DNA from 2 places in the Gordonia sp. ABKF26 genome. Region 1 is predicted to be linked to the other one. Evidence: riboswitches for the same ligand, from Rfam matches in the RefSeq annotation. Region 1 holds a riboswitch; the other holds the start of a gene.

Region 1 (3,673 bases):
TTCGGGCTCGCCTGGCCCACGCTTCGCGAGCGCATCGCGATGCTCGACCCCCAGAGCTGAGTCCCGCTCCCTACCCGTCAGACCCCGACACGATCGGCGTCCAGCAGACGGTTCGCGCCGGCGATCAGGGCGTGGACGTTCGCCTCGTCGCCGCTCGCACCCTCGCCGGCGGCCCACGCCTGGCGGCCGTCGTTCTCGCACAGCAGGAACGTCGTGACCACGCCGTCGACCACCCGCTGATGCAGGCGGACGATCTGAACCGGGGCGCCGACGTCGTGGAGGATCGAGGTCATCGCGCCGACCGGACCGGCGGCGACCGCGCTGCACGACCTGATGCGGTCGGCGATCGCGAGCGTCGCCCGGCACTCGACCAGGTCGCCCGGACACGACACGACCGACCATGATCCGAGCCGGATCGCGCCGCCGCGGGAGCATTCGTCGGTGAATTCCTGCCAGGTCATCCCGGTCGCCTCCTCGTGCATTCCAGGGGGAAGCGGACGTCCGTACCGCTCGGTGAACAGATCGTCACCGCGGCGGTCGCCGCACTCATGCCACGAACAGGATGGATGGGACAGATGAAGAGGGTGCATCTCATTAACCGATTTCGGTCGAAGAACGGATGACCGACTGGAGAGCGCAACCGACCCGCAGCGGGGGGTCGGTCAGAGTCAGACCCCGCTGCGGCGGGTTACGAGAACGCTCGTGATGCACAACATGATCGGTCCACCATAGACCCGAGGTATCGACCGGGCAAACGTGTTTGCCCGCGGCCGGCGGTGAGCCGCTACAGCATCCCGGCGAGGTCGCGGGCCGCGGCGGCCGGGTCCGCGGCCGCGGTGATCGCTCGGACGACGACGATGCGCTCGGCGCCGAGTGCGGTGACCTCGCCGACGCGGCCGGCGTCGATGCCGCCGATGGCGAACCACGGCTTCGGCGATTGTGGTGTCCCCGACAGCATTTCCGAAGTTGCGGAGACGAGGTCGAGGCCGGCGGCGGCGCGGCCGGGTTTGGTGGGCGTGGTCCAGCACGGGCCGACGCAGAAGTAGTCGACGTCCTCGTCGGCGATCGCGGCGGCAGCTTGCTCGGGGTCGTGGGTCGAGGCGCCGATGATCACCTCCGGGCCCACGATCCGGCGGGCCGCCGACGGCGCGAGGTCGCCCTGTCCCACGTGCAGGACATCGGCGCCGGAGAGCGCCGCGATGTCGGCGCGGTCGTTGACCGCCAGCAATGCGCCGTGCGCATCGGCGACGGCCCGCAACCCGGCGAGGATCTCGAGTTCCTCCCGCGCCTCGAGGGTCCCGAACTCGCGTTCGCCCGGTGAGTTCTTGTCACGGAGCTGCACGATGTCGACGCCGCCCGCTAGCGCGGCATCGACGAAGTCGAGGAGGTCGCCGCGTTCGCGCCGGGCGTCGGTGCACAGGTAGAGGCGGGCCGCGGAGAGCCGACGACGACGGTCCGCCGCGCGGCCGGAGTCCGCGGACGCTGACGTGGTGGGGTTCGGGGTCGTCACGCCGACCAGGCTAACCGGACGCCCGAGGCCCGGGCGTAGGGTGGACCGCACGAACACACGGGAGTCCGGATCGGCCGGGCTGAGAGTGCGGACCCATCCGCTGACCGTCGAACCTGATCCGGGTCATTCCGGCGAAGGAAGGTGATTCCAGCGTGAATTCCCCTCAGCAGAAGCGTGCGCACCGCCCGCTCACGGTCGTGGGCGGCGGCGTCATCGGGTTGACGTGCGCGGTCGCCGCGGCCGACGCCGGGTGGCGGGTTCGCGTACTCGACGCCGGCGCCGAGGAGCGCGCCTCGTGGGTCGCGGGCGGCATGCTCGGTTCGCTCGGCGAGGGAATCCCCGGCGAGGAGGCATCGCTCGCCCTGTCGGTCGAGTCGGTCCGCCGCTGGCCTGCGCTCGTGAAGCGACTCGACGATCCGGCCGTCGTCACCGCCACCGACTCGCTCTTCGTCGCGGCCTCGGCCACCGACCTCGAGTATCTGCGACACCTCGCCGACTTCGTCTGGTCCGGTCAGCCCGGCACCGATGCCGCGCTGCAGCCGGTGACCGGCCGCGACATCCGAACGCTGGAACCGTCACTGAGTTCTCGACTCGTCGGTGGCTACCGCGCGATCGGGGAATGGTCGGTGGACAACCGTCGACTGCTCGAGGCGCTGCGCGCCGCGGCCACCAGTGCCGGCGTGGAACTCGTCTCCGCTCGCCTCGAGTCCCTGTCCGATGTCGACGACCTGGGCCCCGACGCGCAGGTCCTGCTCGCCGCCGGACTCGGCACCGCGGCACTGTGGCCGGACGTCGACCTGCACCCGGCCAAGGGGGAGATCCTGCGGCTTCGTCGCACGCGGTGGTCGGTGCCCCCGCCCGACCACGTCGTCCGGGCTCGCCTGCACGGCCGCGCCGTGTACGTGGTCCCGCGCGAGGACGGGGTCGTCGTCGGGGCGACCCAGTACGAGGCGGAGGGGATGGCCGACCGGACGCCGCAGGCCGGTGGGGTCGCCGACCTGCTGGCCGACGCGATCGAGGTGATGCCCGGGCTGCGGACGTATGAGCTGACCGAAGCGGCGGCCGGTCTGCGGCCGTGCACCGCCGACGGGTTACCGCTCGTCACCCGCGTGGACGCCCGCACGGTCGTGGCGACCGGGCACGGACGCAATGGGATCGTCCTCGCTCCCGGTACCGCGGAGCGGGTCCTGTCGATCCTGGAAGGAGTCGAGGAATGAGTATCACGGTGAACGGCGAGACAGTGGACGTCGAGGCCGACGCCTCGGTGCGCGATGTGGTCGCCGGACTCGGGTTGCCGGATCGCGGGATCGCGGTCGCGGTGGACGGCGCGGTCGTCCCGCGCGGCCGCTGGGACCGGCACACCATGACCGATGGCGCCGTCGTCGAGATCGTCACGGCGGTGCAGGGTGGCTGACCAGTTGACACCCGACCCGTTGCGGATCGGCGGCCGCGAGTTCTCGTCTCGGCTCATCACCGGCACTGGGGGCGCGTCGAATCTCGCGACCCTGGAACGCGCACTCGTCGCATCGGGCACCGAACTCACCACCGTCGCGGTCCGCCGCGTCGACGCCGCCTCGGGCACCGGGGTCTTCGACCTGCTGCGGAGGCTCGACATCGCGGTCCTGCCGAACACGGCGGGGTGCCACACCACCGCCGAGGCGGTGCTGACCGCGCAGTTGGCGCGCGAGGCGTTCGAGACCGACTGGGTCAAGCTCGAGGTGGTCGCCGACGAGCGCACCCTGATGCCCGACGCCATCGAGCTCGTCGACGCGGCGGCCGCCCTGGTCGCGGACGGATTCGTCGTCCTGGCCTACACGAATGACGACCCGGTCCTGGCCGCGCGACTCGCCGATCTCGGCGTGGCCGCGGTGATGCCACTCGGCTCGCCCATCGGGACCGGCCTCGGAATCCTCAACCCGCACAACATCGAGATGATCGTCGACGACTGCCGCACCCGCTTCGACGACCCGCTGCCGGTCATCCTCGACGCCGGCATCGGTACCGCGAGCGACGCGGCCCTGGCGATGGAACTCGGTTGCGACGGAGTACTTCTGGCCACCGCGGTGACCCGCGCGGAGAACCCCGAACAGATGGCGACGGCGATGCGGCATGCGGTGATCGCGGGCCGGCTCGCCGCGCGGGCGGGCCGGATCCCCAAGCGCT
Region 2 (3,673 bases), 600 kb from region 1:
CTGCCCCCTCGTCGGACACGTCGTGGTTCGGTCGTCTGGGTCTCGGTCATGCGTGTAGACAGATTCTGGTTTGTGTCTACACGATGCGACGTATCGTGTACACAGAATCCGCGAACTGTCTACGACGCCGTCGTCCGTTCGCCGGAACCGCCGACGAGTACGCAGCAGTGCGCGCAGACCGTGACCGCAGGAGTGTCCGTGACCGAAGCCCCGACCACCACGGTCCAGGACCGCCTACTCGATGCGACGGAGAAGCTGCTCGCCGACAAGGGGATTCGCGCGACGACGATGCAGCAGGTGGCCGAGACGGCCGGGGTCTCGCGCGCGTGGCTTTATCGGCACTATCCCGACAAACCGTCCATGATCGGTGCCACCATCGTGCGCCTCACCGAGTCCTTCTGGCGGGACGCACGCGCCGAACTCGACGGGATCGACGACTTGGCGGGCCGGCTCACTGCCGGTGTGCGGATCGGCCGCGGCGCGTACGACGACCCCGGAACCCTGCTCATGCGGCTGCGCACCGACGAACCGACCGAGTTCGCCGAATGCGCCGGCGTGGGCGTCGTCAAGCTCGTCCCCGACCTCGCCGCGTTCTGGTTCCCGTTCGTCGAGCACGCCGCGCACCGGGGCGAGATCCATCCGGGACATGACCTGCGCGAGGTGTCCGAATGGGTTGCCCGCGTGCTGATCAGCCTGGGTACGTCGCCAGGTGAGACCGTCGACATCGACGACGCATCCCAGGTCCGACGACACCTCGAGGTCTTCATCCTCCCCGGGTTCCGCACCGATCCACGCCACTGACCGCGTCCGAGCCCTGGTCCTCCTCTGGTCTGGGTGACGCCAATCACCTAGACTGGTGTCCAGTCAACCGTCCGGCCGTCCCGGGCGGCCGAACGACGCCGTCGGAGGGCACCATGGATTTCGGGATCGTGCAGTTCACCAGTGATCGCGGATTGAAGCCGCACGTCCTCGCCCCACTCATCGAGGACGCGGGATTCGCTTCCTACTACGTTCCCGAACACGGGCACATCCCCACCAGGCGCGACGCGGCGCACCCGCGCACCGGTGACGAGACCCTGCCCGACGAGCGGTACATGCGCACGCTCGACCCGTGGACATCGCTGGCCGCCGCCGCCGCGGTCACCGAACGCATCCGTCTGGCCACGGCGGTCGCCCTTCCGGTGCAATCGGATCCGATCACGCTGGCCAAGACCATCGCGACCCTCGATCACCTCTCGAACGGACGGGTGACCCTCGGCGTCGGATTCGGCTGGAATCTCGACGAACTCGCGGACCACAACGTGCCGCCGAAGCGCCGGCGCACCATGCTGCGCGAGTACCTCGAGGCGATGTCGACGCTGTGGTCGGAGGAAGAAGCCGAATACGACGGCGAATTCGTGCAATTCGGTCCCAGCTGGGCGTGGCCCAAGTCGACCCAGGCGCACATCCCGGTCCAGGTGGGTGCGGCGGGCAACGAGAAGAACTTCAAGTGGATCGCGCGCAGCGCCGACGGCTGGATCACCACCCCGGGCGAGGAGGACATCGAGGGTTCGGTGTCGCTGCTCAAGCAGATCTGGGCCGACGCAGGTCGCACCGGCGATCCCGAGATCGTCGTCCTCGACTTCCGACCGGTTCCCGAGAAACTCGAGAAGTGGCGCGAGATCGGTGTCACGACAGTGCTGTACGGCCTGCCCGACGACTCGGTGGAGCGCGCGACCGGTTACCTCGCGAAACTCGCGGGAAAGTTGGGTATCGCTCCGGCAGTCGTGTAGAGGCCCGAATCCCTCTGCTAGCCTGGGTGCGTTCTGACACGGGGTGCTCCGCAACTGCGGGGCTGAGATGAGACCCGAGAACCTGTCCAGGTAATGCTGACGAAGGGATGTCATGTCTTTGCATGCGCACGCGCCGGATCCCGGCCGCTTCACCGACCACCTGTGGGAACAGACGACAGCTCTGCGAGCGTCGATCGACGATCTCGAATTCCTGCACCGCCTCGGAGACGGCACGCTGCCCCTCGAGGTGTTCCGCACCTACCTGGAGCAGGACTCGCTGTACCTGGCCGGGTACTCGAAAGCACTCGCGATCCTGGCGTCGAAGTCGCCCGACCCGCAGACCGCGGCATTCTGGGCGAACTCGTCGTCGACCGCGGCCACCGTCGAGGTCGCCCTGCACGGCGACCTGCTCGGGGGCGGCCAGTTGCCGCCGCGGCAGGGTGAGCCCGAGCCGTCGACCGCGTGCCTGGCCTATGTGTCCTACCTGATCGCCACCGCAGCGACCGAGTCGTACGCGGTCGGTGCCGCCGCGGCGCTGCCCTGCTTCTGGATCTACGCCGACGTCGGCCGGGGACTGGCGGCGAGCGCCGCCGAGGTCCTCGCCGCCGACCCGAAGCACCCGTATGCCCAGTGGGTGACCACCTACGACGCCCCGGAGTTCCAGGAATCCGCCGCCCGGGCAAGGGAACTGGTGGATGCGGCGGCGGCGTCGGCCGGCGCGCCGGAACGGGCTGCGATGTCCGCGGCGTTCACCATCGCCACCCGGTACGAGCTCATGTTCTGGGACACCGCGCTGAACCCCTACGCATGGCCCGCCGCATGACCGGCCGCGTGCGCCGCGTCCTGGCCTGCCTCGTTGCCACCGTCGCGGTGTTGTCGACGGCCACCGCGTGCGGGTCGGACACCGCCTCCGACAACACCATCCGGTTCGCGCTCGACTGGACCCCGAACACCAATCACACAGGCCTGTTCGTGGCGCAACAGCGCGGGTACTTCGCCGAGTCCGGCCTGGACGTCGAGATCCTGCCCTACAACAACACCTCCGTCGACACCGTCGTGGACGCGGGGAACGCCGAATTCGGGATCAGCACCCACAGTTCGTCCACCTTCTCTCGGGCATCGGGCGCGCACACGATCTCCGTGCTGGCACCACTACAGCGGTGGGCGACAGGTATCGGTGTCCGCGCCGACCGCGCCGACATCACGAGCCCGAAGGACCTCGACGGCAAGACCTATGCCGGGTTCGGTGACCCCGGTGAGGTGGAGACACTCAAGCGGGTGATCCGGAACGACGGCGGCACAGGTGAATTCACCTCGGTCACCCTCGGCACCTCCGCATACGAGGCCGTCTATTCCGGGAAGGCGGACTTCACCGTCTCGTATCTCGCCTGGGAGGGCATCGAGGCCGAGCACCACGGAACGCCGATGAGGTATTTCCACTACACGGACTTCGGTTTCCCGGAGGCCTACGCGATCGTCGTCGACGCCAACGAGGACTGGCTGAACGAGAACCCGGAGCGTGCGGGCCGGTTCGTACGGGCGCTGCAACGCGGCTACCAGGCTGCGGCCGACGACCCGGATGCCGCCGCCCGCGACCTCATCGCCGCCAATCCGGGCGCGTTCAACGACGAGAAGCTGGTCGTCGAGAGCCAGCGGATGCTCGCCGCCCAGTACATGAAAGACGCGAACGGCCGGGTGGGCGGGCAGACGCTCGAGCAGTGGGCCGGGAACTCCGGGTTCCTCTACCGCAGTGGGCTTCTCACGGGTCCGGACGGGTCCGCGCTCACAGCCGAGCCGGATTGGTCGACCTACTTCACCAATGATTACCTCGACGCGTCCCGCTAGCACCGGCCTCCGGCGGGCCGCGCCCGCGATCGTGGCGGTGGTGGTACTCGTCGCGG

Evidence for each region. A riboswitch is a leader RNA that binds a small molecule or an ion and turns the genes downstream of it on or off. The one in region 1 is predicted to bind thiamine pyrophosphate.
Region 2: another riboswitch for thiamine pyrophosphate. It lies ahead of AB4Z55_RS08010 (TenA family protein); the one in region 1 lies ahead of thiO (glycine oxidase ThiO).

Annotation. Positions count from the first base shown of each region.
Region 1 is NZ_JBGCVZ010000003.1:1,063,293-1,066,965, forward strand. It holds gene AB4Z55_RS05380 (NUDIX hydrolase) at 1-60, shown strand, start outside; gene AB4Z55_RS05385 (hypothetical protein) at 78-461, opposite strand; gene thiE (thiamine phosphate synthase) at 785-1,510, opposite strand; TPP riboswitch at 1,558-1,668, shown strand; gene thiO (glycine oxidase ThiO) at 1,663-2,727, shown strand; gene thiS (sulfur carrier protein ThiS) at 2,724-2,924, shown strand; gene AB4Z55_RS05405 (thiazole synthase) at 2,917-3,673, shown strand, end outside.
Region 2 is NZ_JBGCVZ010000003.1:1,660,465-1,664,137, reverse strand. It holds gene AB4Z55_RS08020 (TetR/AcrR family transcriptional regulator) at 193-801, shown strand; gene AB4Z55_RS08015 (LLM class F420-dependent oxidoreductase) at 915-1,772, shown strand; TPP riboswitch at 1,802-1,897, shown strand; gene AB4Z55_RS08010 (TenA family protein) at 1,885-2,595, shown strand; gene AB4Z55_RS08005 (ABC transporter substrate-binding protein) at 2,592-3,617, shown strand; gene AB4Z55_RS08000 (ABC transporter permease) at 3,592-3,673, shown strand, end outside.